One region of the Mesorhizobium sp. M0960 genome, then DNA from elsewhere that is predicted to be linked to it. Evidence: predicted binding sites of a transcription regulator. Region 1 holds the regulator's gene; the other holds the start of a gene.
What was found. The regulator PhoB, encoded in region 1, activates phosphate uptake and scavenging genes when phosphate is short. The targets are predictions, from matches to a motif close to TGTCATNNANCTGTCAT.
Positions count from the first base shown of each region.

Region 2: phnF (phosphonate metabolism transcriptional regulator PhnF) is a predicted target of PhoB. The motif match lies at 4,345-4,361, and genes of this name have one in related genera.

Region 1 covers NZ_JAMYNN010000002.1:238,968-246,402, reverse strand. Annotated here, with positions in the region: gene pstB (phosphate ABC transporter ATP-binding protein PstB) at 1-664, shown strand, start outside; gene phoU (phosphate signaling complex protein PhoU) at 697-1,404, shown strand; gene phoB (phosphate regulon transcriptional regulator PhoB) at 1,421-2,110, shown strand; gene NKH63_RS06175 (ROK family protein) at 2,120-3,364, opposite strand; gene xylF (D-xylose ABC transporter substrate-binding protein) at 3,651-4,691, shown strand; gene NKH63_RS06165 (sugar ABC transporter permease) at 4,834-6,165, shown strand; gene NKH63_RS06160 (ATP-binding cassette domain-containing protein) at 6,180-6,980, shown strand; gene NKH63_RS06155 (CHASE domain-containing protein) at 7,110-7,435, shown strand, end outside.
Region 2 covers NZ_JAMYNN010000011.1:63,171-70,605, forward strand. Annotated here, with positions in the region: gene phnL (phosphonate C-P lyase system protein PhnL) at 1-169, opposite strand, end outside; gene phnK (phosphonate C-P lyase system protein PhnK) at 396-1,172, opposite strand; gene NKH63_RS19940 (alpha-D-ribose 1-methylphosphonate 5-phosphate C-P-lyase PhnJ) at 1,169-2,080, opposite strand; gene NKH63_RS19945 (carbon-phosphorus lyase complex subunit) at 2,077-3,189, opposite strand; gene phnH (phosphonate C-P lyase system protein PhnH) at 3,191-3,802, opposite strand; gene phnG (phosphonate C-P lyase system protein PhnG) at 3,802-4,263, opposite strand; gene phnF (phosphonate metabolism transcriptional regulator PhnF) at 4,398-5,141, shown strand; gene NKH63_RS19965 (zinc-binding alcohol dehydrogenase family protein) at 5,160-6,176, opposite strand; gene NKH63_RS19970 (ABC transporter permease) at 6,246-7,211, opposite strand; gene NKH63_RS19975 (sugar ABC transporter ATP-binding protein) at 7,208-7,435, opposite strand, start outside.

The sequences.
Region 1 (7,435 bases):
CGTCACTGCCTTCATCGGCCCTTCGGGCTGCGGGAAATCGACGCTGCTGCGTGTGTTCAACCGCATCTACGAACTCTACCCGAAGCAGACAGCCGAGGGCCAGGTGCTGCTCGACGGCAAGAACATTCTCGACCGCTCGCAGGACCTCAATCTCCTGAGGACCAAGATCGGCATGGTGTTCCAGAAGCCGACGCCGTTCCCGATGTCGATCTACGAGAACATCGCCTTCGGCGTCAGGCTTTATGAGAATCTGGGCAAGTCCGAAATGGACGGCCGCGTCGAACAAGCGTTGAAGCGGGCCGCGCTGTGGGGCGAGGTCAAGGACAAGCTCAACGCCAGCGGCTTGAGCCTGTCAGGCGGCCAGCAGCAGCGGCTTTGTATTGCCCGCACCGTGGCGGTGAAGCCGGAAGTCATTCTGCTCGACGAGCCGGCTTCGGCACTCGACCCGCTGTCGACCGCCAAGATCGAGGAACTGATCGACGAATTGCAAGCCGACTACACGATCGTCATCGTCACCCACAACATGCAGCAGGCGGCGCGCGTATCGCGCCAGACCGCCTTCATGTATCTGGGTGAACTGGTAGAGTTCGACCGGACCGAGAAGATCTTCACGTCGCCCCGCGAGAAGCGCACGCAGGATTACATCACCGGCCGCTTCGGCTGAGCCGTTCCGATCACGCATATGAGGACAGGACCATGGGCGAACACACAGTCGCTTCTTTCGACGAGGATCTCGAGCAGATCAGCAAGCTGATCCGCGACATGGCCGACCTCGCCGGTTCGATGGTCGGCGGGGCGACCAAGGCCCTGTTGAATTCTGACAACGTGCTGGCGCAACGCGTCGTTTCCGACGATGCCATCATGGATGCGCGTCAACGCGAACTGGACGACCGCGCCATCACCCTGATCGCCAAGCGCCAGCCGATGGCCCACGATCTGCGCCATGTCGTCGGGGCGATCCGCATGGCCGGCGATCTCGAACGCATCGGCGACCTTGCCAAGAATATCGCCAAGCGTGTGAGTGCGGTCGGCCTTAGCGTCACACCGCGCGACCTATCGCATTCCATCGATGCGATGGCGCAGCTGGTGCTCATCCAGGTGCAGGGCGTCATCGAGGAGTATGCTGCAGGCGATGCGGCCGCGTTGGCCAAGCTACGCGCCGCCGACGAGCGCATCGACGTCAAATATACGTCGGTGTTCCGCGAACTGTTGACCTACATGATGGAAGACCCGCGCAACATCACCGCTTGCACGCATCTGCTGTTCTGCGCCAAGAATCTGGAGCGGATCGGCGACCATGTCACCAACATCGCCGAAAATGCGTATTATGTGCTGACCGGCGAGCAATTGCCGGTCAATCGTCCGAAGCAAGACGAAACGACAATGTCCGCACCGGCGACATGATGGGGGTGCCCAGCCGATGATCGCACCACGCATAATGGTGGTGGAGGACGAGGAGCCGTTGGGTGTGCTGCTCCGCTACAATCTCGAATCCGAAGGCTACCAGGTCGAGGTGGTGACACGCGGCGACGAAGCCGAGATCCGTTTGCAGGAGAATGTGCCCGATCTTCTGGTGCTCGACTGGATGATACCAGCGGTTTCCGGCATCGAGCTCTGCCGCCGGTTGCGGGTGCGCCCCGAAACCGAACGGCTGCCGATCATCATGCTGACCGCGCGCGGCGAGGAGAGCGACCGGGTACGCGGTCTTTCGACCGGCGCCGACGACTATCTGGTCAAACCGTTTTCGACACCGGAATTCATGGCCAGGGTCAAGGCGCTGCTGCGCCGCGCCAAGCCGGAAGTGCTGTCCAGCGTGCTGAAGGTCGGCGACATCGTGCTCGATCGCGAATCGCACAGGGTGTATCGCAAGAAGACCGAGATCCGGCTCGGGCCGACCGAATTCCGGTTGCTCGAATTCATGATGCGGCATCCGGGCCGCGTCTTCTCGCGCAGCCAGTTACTCGATAATGTCTGGGGCGAGACGATCTATATCGACGAACGCACCGTCGACGTGCATGTCGGGCGGCTGCGCAAAGCCGTCAACAACGGCCGCATGCCTGATGTCATCCGCACCATCCGCGGTGCCGGCTACGCGATCAGGGAAGATTGACCCGCCCAGTCAGGCTACGTTCTTTCTGACGCCGGGCCTCATTTGCGCGCCCGGCGCGAAAATCTGCTGGTCGACGAAGCTTAACGCCCGCATTGCACAGCCTTCGCGGATCAGCGGCAATTCGTTCGGCTCGGTATCGAAGGAGATCGAGCCCGAATGCTGGCCGCCGGCGGTCTGGGCGATGGCCTTCCGCAAGGCCGGCTCGATCAGATCAAAGGCGGCGGCACTGGCGCCGACCATTGCGACCGGTGCCGGATCGATCAGCGCGAACAGCGAGCCGAGACCGAAACCCAGCGCTTCGCCGGCCTTGCGGTAGGCTTCGCGTTCCGGCCCGTCCTTCTCGCGCGCCCGAACCACCAGCGCGCGCATGTCGGCGTCGCTGACGTCGGCGACCGGTTGGCTGTCTTCGCTCATCTGCGTGGCGTTGCGCCAGATGGCGTAATTGCCGGCATAGGCCTCGATGCAGCCGCGCCGCCCGCAACGGCAGAGCGCGCCGCCCGGACGATGGATCATGTGGCCAAACTCGCCGCCCGAGGAATGCGTGCCGGTGAACAGCTCGCCCTTCAACACCAGCCCCATGCCGATGCCGTGCGAAAGCAGGATGGCGATGAAGTCGTCGCGATAGCGATCCGGATCGCGCCAGCGCAAAGCCACCGCCATCATATTGCAGTCGTTCTCCACCGTGGCCGCGATGCCGAATTCATCTTCCAGCATGTCGGCAAAGGCGATGTCCGTCTGGGGCGTGATCGGCGACCACAGCATGGCGCGTGCAGGGGAGTCGGTAATTCCCTGAATCGCCAGGGCGATGCGGGCGACACTGCGGACGTCAAGATCTGGATCGTCCAGCCGGCGCCGGACGATGGCCATGCATTCGCGGATCAGTTCGTCGCGCGGCATGGTCAGCGTGTCCAGCCGGCGCTGTTCCTCGGCGACCACCTGCCCCGCATAGTCGATGATGGCGGCCGACAGGAAATTCAGCGACAACACCACGGTCAGCACCGCCGCCGCTTCCGGATTGAGGGCGAGGCCGACCTGCGGACGACCGCGTTTCAACGAAACGGGTTCGCTTGCCTTGCTCTCGGCGAGGATGCCTTCCCGTATCAGGTCGGAGGAGATCGCCGATATGGTCGAATGGCTGAGGCCGGTGGTTGCGGCGATCTCCGTACGCGATGGCTGGCCGGCCCGGCGCACGGCCGAGATCACCATCGCCCGGTTGCGCCGGCGCAAATCGTCATGGCGGATTCCGACCGACATCGTTTTGCTTTCCTCCCGGTTTGCCGCGGCCGCTCATGAACCGGAAGCCGTCGGTAATGCCGACAAATAGTGTCGGATGAGGCAAATAGTGTCAGATGCAGGGGGCGCTGTCATCGTTTATTCCGAAGCTCGAAAAAAGTCGCAGCAACATCAAAATCCATCAGAATCGATGTTGACAGCAGCGGGAGATCGGGCCAGTATTTTTTCGAGGCTCGAAAAAATTAGCGCCTCTAAGCTGGCCTTTGGGGCCAATTGGTCACGCCGTACGCGGCGCAGGGAGGATATGATGAAGAAATTCACGACCGCCATTCTGGCGGGTGTCGCCATGACGCTGGCGCTTGCGTCGGTGGCGCAGGCTAAGGACAAGGTCATCGGCGTTTCCTGGTCGAACTTCCAGGAAGAGCGCTGGAAGACCGACGAAGCCGCAATGAAGGCGGCCATCGAGGCTGCCGGCGACAAGTATATCTCCGCCGACGCACAGTCCAATCCGGGCAAGCAGCTCACCGACGTCGAGAGCCTGATCTCGCAGGGCGCCAACGCACTGATCATCCTGGCGCAGGACGCCTCGGCGATAGGGCCGGCCGTGCAAAAGGCGCTGGACGAAGGTATTCCGGTTGTCGGCTACGACCGGCTGATCGAGAACAAGGACGTCTTTTACCTGACCTTCGACAACAAGGAAGTCGGCCGCATGCAGGCCCGCGACGTGTTCAAGGTGAAGCCGGAAGGCAACTATGTCTTCATCAAGGGCTCGGGCGCCGATCCGAATGCCGATTTCCTTTTTGCCGGTTCGATGGAAGTGCTGAAGGACGCCATCGACAGCGGCAAGATCAAGAATGTCGGCGAGGCCTATACCGACGGCTGGCTGCCGGCCAACGCCCAGAAGAACATGGAACAGTTCCTGACCGCGAACGACAACAAGGTCGATGCGGTGGTCGCCGCTAACGACGGCACTGCCGGCGGCGTCGTCGCCGCACTGACGGCGCAAGGGTTGGCTGGATCGGTTCCGGTCTCGGGCCAGGACGGCGACCACGCCGCGCTGAACCGCATCGCGCTCGGCACACAGACGGTCTCGGTGTGGAAGGACGCGCGCGAGCTCGGCAAGAACGCCGCCGAGATCGCCTCGCAATTGGCCGACGGCAAGCAGATGACCGACATTGCCGGCGTGAAGGATTTCACCACGCCCGGCGGCAACACCGTAAAGTCCCTGTTCCTGACCCCGGTCGCCATCACCAAGGACAACCTCAACGTCGTCATCGACGCCGGCTGGATCAAGAAAGAAGAGGTCTGCGCGGGCGTGGCGGCGGGCGCTGTTCCGGTCTGCAACTGATCCGAGTTTCCGAGAAGTCCGAACGCCGCGGCCGCTTGCCGCGGCGTTTTTTCAAGAAAGAATTGTTTTTCCGCTTCCGGCGGATAACTTCTAGGCTGCTTCCGGCATCCGCGGCAGACGGCAACCCGGCGGGAGAAACATCATGACCGACACGACTTCCAACACGCCGGTCGACAGCTCGACGGCAGACCGGGCGCGGGAATCGGAGGCCGGCGTCGTTGCCCGATTTCTCAAGGCAACCGAACTCGACACGCGCATGCTCGGCATGGTCGGCGCGCTGCTGGTCATCTGGGTCGGGATCCACATACTGTCGGGCGGGCTCTTCCTGACGCCGCGCAATCTCTGGAACCTTTCGGTGCAGACCTCGTCGGTGGCGATCATGGCGACCGGCATGGTGCTGGTCATCGTGATGCGTAACATCGATCTTTCCGTCGGCTCCGTGGAAGGCGTGATCGGCATGGTGATGGGCGTGGCGCAGGCCGAATTCCTCGTCCGCATCATGGGATTTCAGCTTGGCAGCCCCTGGCTGTGGGTCATCGCACTGGCCGCCGGCCTGGTGCTCGGCCTGGCTATCGGAGCGTTTCAGGGTTTCATCATCGCCTATCTCCAGGTTCCTGCCTTTATCGTGACGCTCGGCGGATTGCTGGTCTGGCGCGGCATGGCATGGCTGATCACCAGCGGGCGCACCGTTGCGCCGCTGGACAGGACCTTCCAGCTGATGGGCGGCGGACCACGGGGCTCGATCGGCGCCACCTGGAGCTGGATCGTCGGTGTCCTCGCCTGCGCGGCCGTTGCCTTCATGCTCTTCAACGGCCGCTCGCAGCGCAAGCGCTTCAACTTTCCGCTGCGCCCTGTCTGGGCGGAAAGCTTGCTCGGCGTGATAGCCTGCGCCGCCATCCTCGGCGCCGTGTGGATCGCCAATTCCTATCCTTGGCCGGTCGGCATCGTACGCCAATATGCCCAGCAGAACGGCATCACCGTTCCCGAGGGCGGGTTGTTCATCGCCCACGGCATCGCCATACCTGTGCTGATGGCCGTGGCCGCGGGCATCGTCATGACCTTCATCACCAGACGCACCCGTTTCGGCCGCTATGTCTTTGCCATAGGCGGCAATCCGGAAGCGGCCGAACTCGCCGGCATCAACACACGCTGGGTCACCATGAAGGTGTTCATGATCATGGGCGTGCTGGCCGCGATCAGTGCGGCGATCGCATCGGCGCGCCTCAACGCGTCGACTAATGCGCTGGGGACCCTGGACGAGCTGCTGGTCATCGCGGCGGCCGTGATCGGCGGCACGTCGCTCGCCGGCGGCTCCGGCACGGTGCTCGGCGCCATGCTCGGCGCGCTTTTGATGCAGTCGCTGCAATCCGGCATGGTGCTGCTCGGCATCGATTCGCCGCTGCAGAGCATCGTTGTCGGCGCCGTGCTGGTGGTCGCGGTGTGGCTCGATACCGTCTATCGCAAACGGGTCTAGTGAGGAGAACGAGCATGGCAGACAGGACCGCTCCCACGGGCACGCCGCTGATCGACATGCGCAACATCTCGATCGCCTTCGGCGGCATTCGCGCCGTCGACGATGCCTCGGTCGATCTTTTTCCGGGCGAGGTGATGGCTTTGCTCGGCCATAACGGTGCCGGCAAATCGACGTTGATAAAAATCCTGTCCGGCGCCTACAAGCGCGATGCGGGCCAGATTTTCGTCAACGGCGAGGAGGCTTCGATCTCCAATCCCCGCGACGCCAAGAAGTACGGTATCGAGACGATCTACCAGACGCTGGCGCTGGCCGACAATGTCGACGCGGCTGCCAACCTGTTTCTCGGCCGTGAGCTGATGACCGGCTGGGGTACGCTCGACGACGTCGCCATGGAGGCTGAGGCGCGCAAGGTGATGGGCAGGCTCAATCCGCGCTTCCAACGCTTCAAGGAGCCGGTGGTAAAGCTTTCGGGCGGCCAGCGGCAGTCGGTTGCGATCGCCCGCGCCATCCTGTTCAACGCCCGCATCCTGATCATGGACGAGCCGACAGCGGCACTCGGGCCGCAGGAGACGGCACAGGTCGGCGAACTGGTCAGGCAGCTCAAGGCCGACGGCATCGGCATCTTCCTGATCAGCCATGACATCCATGACGTGTTCGAGCTTGCCGACCGCGTCTGCGTCATGAAGAACGGTCGGGTTGTCGGCACGGCGCGCACGACCGATGTCACCCAGGACGAGGTGCTCGGTATGATCATCCTCGGCAAGTGCCCGCCCGGCGCCATCCCAGGGCCGGGCGCCCTGAAGATCGCGGCCTGAACGAGAATTAGCCGGCTAATCACAAGTCGCCAAAATGTGCCAGCAGTCACCATGCTTTGGCCTCGCCATTGTGTTGGCGTCGGGAGTTGCCCATAAAGATGCCGAACCGTCCACGGGACGTATCGGCAATTGAAGAAACTCTTTCCGACCGTAGCTTTCATCGCCGTCGCGCTGATCAGCCTGACGATGGCGGGTTTTGCCTATTTTGCCACCCAGGAAGCCGCCCGTATAAAATTCGAGGCGACGGCGGACGACGCGCTTAACCGGATCGAAAGCCGCATCGACCTGGACCTGTCGCTGCTGCGCTCAACCCGGGCATTGTTCGATGCGCGCAATGGCGGTATCTCGCAAGGCGAGTTCAAGGCTTTCTTCAACGCGCTCGACATCGACAATAATTTCGCCGGCCTGCGCGGCATCGGCTTCCTCCGCCTGGCGAAAACTGAAAACGAGGCGGC
Region 2 (7,435 bases), on a different contig from region 1:
GCATTTTCAGGATCGAGCTCTTGCCGGCGCCGGACGGGCCGCCGAGCACGGAGCATTCGCCGGCCCTGATCGCGAACGAGACGCCGGCGACGACAGGCAGTTTGATGCCGTCGCGCAGATGCATGGTGAAGCTCTTGGCGACATCGGAGACGACGAGCGGGGTTGCCATCAGAAGGTCCTCCAATCGCCATTCGTTTGCGGGCCAACACCCCCCTCTGGCCTGCCGGCCATCTCCCCCTCAAGGGGGGAGATGGGCAGCCTGACTATCTCGCTCGTTCTGCAACGTTGTAGGATGGCGAAACCGGGAGTGATAGCCAATCTCTCCCCTTGAGGGGGAGATGCCAAGCGATGCCAAAGAGGGCAGGCCAGAGGGGGGTACGCCGGAGCAATCATCGTCACACCTGCAGAATCGAGGAGACAAGCAACTGGGTGTAGGGCGCGCGCGGATCGTCGAGGACGCGGTCGGTGAGGCCGCTTTCGACAACACGGCCGTCCTTCATCACCATCATGCGCTGCGACAACAGCCGCGCCACGGCGAGATCGTGGGTGACGACGATGGCCGCCAGGCCGAGATCGGTGACCAGCCCCCGCAGCAGATCGAGCAGGCGTGCCTGTACCGAAACGTCGAGGCCACCGGTCGGCTCGTCCATGAACACCAGCCGCGGCCCTGTGACCAGGTTGCGGGCGATCTGCAGGCGCTGGCGCATGCCGCCGGAGAAGGCGCGCGGCTCGTCGTCGATGCGGTCCTCGTCGATCTCGACGCGCGACAGCCAGTCGACCGCCGTCGCGCGGATCCTGCCATAGTGGCGGTCGCCGACCGCCATCAGCCGTTCGCCGACATTGGCGCCGGCCGACACCGTCATGCGCAGCCCGTCGGCGGGGTTCTGATGGACAAAGCCCCAGTCGGTGCGCATCAGGAAGCGGCGCTCGGCCTCGCTTATGCGGTAAAGCTCACGGAACTGGCCGTCGCGCATGCGGTAGCTGGCGGTGCCGGAAGAGGGCAGCAGCCGAGTCGACAGGCAGTTGAGCAAAGTCGTCTTGCCGGAACCGGATTCGCCGACCACCGCCAGCACTTCGCCCGGCCACAGATCAAAGGTGACGTTCTCGCAGCCGACGCGCGAGCCGTAGAATTTGGACAGCGCCGAAACGCGCAGCAGCGGTTCGTCGGTCATTCAGCCGGCTCCATTTTTCCTGGGGCAAGATGGGTCTCGGGCGCGAGATGGCCGCGGTGGCCTTCGGCGCGCCGCTTCTCGCAATAATCGGTGTCGGAGCAGACGAACATGTGGCCGCCATGGTCGTCGAGGATGACCTCGTCGAGATAGACGTTCTCGGCCGCGCACAGCGCGCAGGGCTGGTCGAAGGTCTGCACTTCGAAGGGATGATCCTCGAAGTCGAGGCTGACCACCTCGGTAAAGGGCGGCAGCGCATAGATGCGTTTTTCGCGGCCGGCGCCGAACAACTGCAGAGCCGGCGAACGGTGCATCTTGGGATTGTCGAATTTCGGCGTCGGCGACGGATCCATCACATAGCGGCCTTCGACCTTGACCGGGTAGGCATAGGTGGTGGCGATGCGGCCGTGCCTGGCGATGTCCTCGTAGAGCTTCACATGCATGAGGCCGTATTCCTCAAGCGCATGCATTTTGCGCGTCTCCGTTTCGCGCGGCTCGAGGAAGCGCAGCGGCTCGGGGATCGGCACCTGATAGACCAGCACCTGACCGGCACTCAGCGGATGTTCAGGGATGCGATGGCGGGTCTGGATGATGGTCGCCTTGGCCGTCTCGGTGGTGACCGCGACATTGGCGACCTTCTTGAAGAAGGCGCGGATCGAGACGGCATTGGTGGTGTCGTCGGCGCCCTGGTCGATGACCTTGAGAACATCGTCCGGTCCGATGATCGACGCCGTGACCTGGACGCCGCCGGTGCCCCAGCCATAGGGCATCGGCATCTCGCGCGAGGCGAACGGCACCTGATAGCCGGGGATGGCGATGCCCTTGAGGATGGCGCGGCGGATCATCCGCTTGGTCTGCTCGTCGAGATAGGCGAAGTTGTAGGTGGCGATGTCGGTCGGTTGTCCGGTCATTCCGCGGCCTGCCTTTTCTCGTCGGCCTTGCCGGCGTTTTCGCGGGCGTCGTGCGCGGCGCGCATGCGGCGCACGAGGTCGAGCTCGGCCTGAAAATCAACATAGTGTGGCAGCTTCAAATGCTCGACGAAGCCGGTCGCCTGGACATTGTCGGAATGCGAGATGACGAACTCTTCGTCTTGCGCGGCGGCGACGACATCTTCGCCGAATTCGGTTGCACGAAGAGCGCGGTCGCATAGCGCCATGGCCATCGCCTTGCGCTCGCTCTGGCCGAAGACGAGGCCGTACCCGCGGGTGAATTGCGGCGGCGCCTTGGCCGAGCCCTTGAACTGGTTGACCATCTGGCATTCGGTGACGCGGATGCTGCCGAGCGGCACGGCAAAGGGCAGTTCCGGCACGTCCAGTTCCAGTTCGACCTCGCCGATACGAACCTCGCCGACGAAAGGATGGTTGCGCGCATAGCCGCGCTGGGTGGAATAGCCGAGCGCCAGCAGAAACCCCTCGTCACCGCGCGACAGCGCCTGCAGGCGGATATCACGCGCCATCGGGAATTCGAGCGGCTCGCGGGTGATGTCGCCGGGGACATGATCCCCGGGCATGTCGCCGTCGGGCTCGATCAGGCCTTCGCGAGCGAGGATGGCCGCGACGCGCGGCATCGCCTCCGCTTCGCCTGCACGCTGCTCCGGTTCGGCGACTTCGCCGCCGGCGGCAAGCTCGGGATCGAGCAACCGGTGGGTGTAGTCGAAAGTCGGGCCGAGCAACTGCCCGCCGGGCAGGTCCTTGTAGGTCGCCGACACGCGCCGTTCGACCAGCATCGAGCCGGTTTCGATCGCCCTGGTATAGCCGAAACGCGGCAGCGTCGTGCGATAGGCGCGAACCAGGAAGATCGCCTCGATCATGTCGCCGCGCGCCTGGACGATGGCGAGTGCCGCCAATTCCCTGTCGTAGAGCGAACCTTCGCTCATCACCCGGCCGACGCCGAGCGCCAGCTGCTCGACGATCTGGTCGAGCCGAAGTGCGGGCACCGAGCGATCGCCGCGCCGGCGGTCGGCGAGCAATTTGTGGGCGTTGCGGATGGCTGCTTCACCGCCTTTTACCGCGACATACATCCTACGCCTCCATCGTCTTAATGCGCGTCGTGCGCGGCAGGCAGGCAATTGCGTCGGACGTGGCGAGGATGATGTCGACACCCCGCGGAAAGCGCTGATTGTTCTGCTTCCATTGCTCGACGAAATGACGCGGCATTTGCGCCGGCGCGATCGTCGCCGTCTTCTCGATGCCCGGGCCTTCGAGCAGCAGCGGAGCGCCGGAGACGAGATCGCCGACCTCAAGGATCAGCGTCGTCGAACGATCGGGATAATCCTGGGTGCCTTGCGAAAACCCGTCGAGCGCCATCATCTCGGCCGGCGTGGCAATCAGCGCGAAATGCGCGTCGGCCGGGGTGTTGGCCAGCGGCGCGCCGGTATGGAAGCCAAGCCAGGATTTCACCGCCGCCGACCCCTGCAAAGCCGGGTCGAGCCAGAGCGGCGTGTCGTTGTCGCACAGCGCCAGAGCAATGGCGCCGGCGATGGCCGACAGCGGCGCCGGGGGGTGGGCGAGGGCCGGCAGCGGCTGCACGCTGCCCGGCCGCGCCATCGCGTCCATGACGGCGCGGAATACGGTCTGCGCGTTGAATACCGGATCGGCGAAGCCGCCCTCAATGGATTGAGTGGCGATGTCCATCAGTCTTCCCCGCGTACCATGGTGAAGAAATCGACCTTGGTCGCCGCCGTCTCTGCGCGGCGCTGGTCACGCGCCTTGGCCAGTGCGGCTTGCAAGGGCGCGACGATCCTGGTCTCGACCTCGTTGCGGTGGGCCGGATCCTGCCAGAGCGCGTCGGCGATTGCCGCCAGCTTTGCCTTCTGCTTGTCGCGACCAAGCGCGTAGCAGTGGCCGACATGGCCGGACGCAAGCCGCACCGTGGCGCGGGTGACCGTCGCCTCGCCGACATTGAACGGCGCGCCGCCACCGCCAATGCGGCCGCGCACGGTCACCAGGCCGGCTTCGGGGCCACGTAGAAGTTCTGCTTCGCAAGGCAGGCCGGCTTCGTCCCAGAGGCGGACAATGTCGTCGCCGGCCGATTGCGCCAGCGTCGCCATTACGGCCTTGCGCTCGGCCTGCTCTCGCGCTTCCTGTCCTCGCATGGCCGGTGCTCCTCGTTCGCGTGCATTTGTCTATTGATATAGACAACTATACAAATTATATCTATTATCTAGCGCGTGTCTATGACGTGTACGTGACACGGGCCAAAAGGTCGGCGCAAAGATTGGGGCGGGAAATGATCGGGCAAGCCAACAGCATCGAGCGGCGCAGCGGTGTCGCGCTATGGCGGCAGATCGCCGACCAGATCCTGCACTCGATCGCCGTCGGCGATTTTCCCGAGAATGCCGCGCTGCCGCCGGAGGTGGCACTTGCCGAACGCTATGGCGTCAACCGCCATACGGTGCGCAGCGCTATCGCAGCGCTGGTGCAGGAGGGTGTGCTCAAGGCGGAGCAAGGGCGTGGCACCTTCGTGCTGTCGCGAAAGCGGCTGTCCTATCCGATCGGCGCCCGCACCCGCTTTTCCGAGGGATTGCAAGGACAGGCGTCAGAGCGGCATATCACCTTGCTCGCGTCGTCGGTGGAGCCGGCCAACCGTCGTGTCGCAGAGGGCTTAGGCCTTGCGAAGGGGGCTGATGTGATACGCCTGGAAACGCGCGGCGAAGCCGATGGAATGCCGGTGTCCCGCGCTGCCGGCTGGTTCGATGCCAGGCGCTTTGCCGGCATCGATGCCGCTATGGCAGAAACCGGTTCGATCACGGCATCGCTGGCACGTTTCGGCATCGACGACTATCTCCGGCAATCGACCGTGCTGTCGGCGCGCCATGCCGATGCCGCCGACCTTGCCGACCTCGACCTGCAGCCCGGCGCCATCGTGCTGGTGACGGTCGCCGTCAACGTCACGCCCGACGGTCAGCCGATCCAGTTTTCGGAGTCGCGCTTCCCGGCCGAGCGGATCGAACTCAAACTGTCGGCGCTTTGAGACGCGGCTATCGTTGTATCATCCGACCTGGATGACCGCCTTGATCAGCCCGGATTTCTCATGTGCCCAGCGGGCGAGGTCGCGCGGCGTCTCGCCAAGCATGGTGCGGTGGGTGACTAGCTTTGCCAGCGGCACCGCACCGTTGCGGATTGAAGCGGCGACATGGTCGAAATCGGCGCGCAGAGCGTTGCGGCTGCCGATCAGCATCATCTCGCGCTTGTGGAATTCGGGATCGGAAAAGGCGATGTCGTCCTTGACGACGCTGACCAGCACCAGCGTGCCGCCATGCGCGACATGGGCGAAGGCCGACTGCACCGACTGGGTGTTGCCGGTGGCGTCGAAGACCGCGTCAAAACCATCGCCGTCGGTCGCCTGCCGCACCAGATCAGCGGCGGCGCCCTGCGAGCCGTTGAGGGTCGCGAAGCCGAGTTCGCTTTCGGCGAAACCCAGCCTCTCGGCACTCATGTCGAGCAGCGTCACGTCGAGCCCGGCGATGCGGGCGAACAGCGCCGTGCCGAGCCCGATCGGGCCGGCGCCGATGACCAGGGTACGCGCGCCCGATTGAGCCAGCGAGCGCCGCACCGCATGCGCCCCGATCGCCAGGAATTCGACGGCGGCCGCATCGGCCAGCGACAGGCCGTTTGCCGGATAAAGATTTTGCGCCGGCACCAGGATCTGCTCGCACATGGCGCCGTCGCGATGGACGCCGAGCACCTCGATCCTGACGCAGCAATTCGGCTTGCCTTGCCGGCAGGCGATGCATTTGCCGCAGGCGAGATAGGGATTGACGATCACCGCTTCGCCTATTGCCAGATCGACGCCTTGGCCGGTCTCCAGCACGGTCCCCGAGACTTCATGGCCCATGATGCGGGGATAGGCGAGGAACGGGTGCTTGCCTTCAAAAATGTGATAATCGGTGCCGCAGATGCCGACATGACTGACCGCGACCAGCGCCCAGCCCGAGGGCGGCGCGCCAGGCGCCGGGCGATCTTCGAGCACAAGTTCGCCGGGCGAGCGGCAGACGACGGCTTTCATGCTTCAATCCAGTCGGTTCATGGCACCGCCGGCTCTGCTGTTGCGAGGCCGGCGGCTGTTAGGGGCGATCTATTTGCCGCGGCGGCGCAGCCCGTCGAAATAGACGATGACGATGATCAGCACGCCGGTGATGATGCGCTGCCAGAAGGCGTTGACGTTGAGCAGATTGGCGCCGTTGTTGATGGTGGCAAGGATGAAGGCGCCGAGCAGCGGCCCGTGCACGGAGCCGACAGCGCCGAACAGCGACGTGCCGCCGATCACCGAAGAAGCGATCGCCTGCAATTCCCAGCCCTCGGCCTGCGTCGGATTGCCGATGCCGATGCGCGACGCGAGCAGCACGCCGACGAAGGCCGCACACAGCCCCGACAATGTATAGGCCATGTAGATTGTGCGCTGGACGTTGACGCCCGACAGACGCGATGCCTCGGCGTTGGAGCCGACCGAGAACAGGTAGCGGCCCCAGCGGCTGTGGTGCAGGAAGATGTAGGCCGGAATGCCGACCAGGATCACCATCCAGAACAGATTGGGGACGCCGACGAAGGAACTGCGCGAGAACGTCTGGAAGGCGTCGTTGTTGATCGAGATCGAGTTGCCGTTGGTCATCAACAGGCCGATGCCACGCAGCGAGGTCAGCGTCGCCAGGGTGATGATGAAGGGTGGCAAGCCCATCTTGACGATGCCGAAGCCATGGAACATGCCAATGGCGACGCCGACCAGCAAGGTAATCAGGATGGCTAGGAAAACCGGTGTGCCGGCGTTGATCAGCATCGCGACGATGACGGTGGCGAAGCCGACAACGGCGCCGACGGAAAGGTCGATGCCGCCGGTGATGATGACGAAGGTCTGGCCGACCGCCAGGATGGCGATCATCGACCCTTGCCGCAACAGGTTCGAGATGTTGTTGGCCGAGGCGAAGCTCGGCGTCGCCACCGACAAGATGATCCACAAAAGAACCAGCAGTGCCAGCAGTGTCAGCCCGAACAGGGCGTTGTAGTTGCGTTTCGGCCTTTCGGCAGCGATCGCCTCGGTGCTCATATCCGTCCTCCCGGTCTTTCTTGTTTCTCGGCCAGCGCCTGGGTGAGGATCTCCTCGTGGTCAGCGGTACGAAACCCATGAGTGGCCACCAGCTTGCCGCGCCGGAACACATGCAGCGTGTCGGCGAGCTCATAGACCTCGGGCAGGTAGGACGAGATCAGGATGATGCCGGCGCCCTTGGATAGCAGCGCGCCAAACAGGCGGTAGATCTCGGCCTTGGTGCC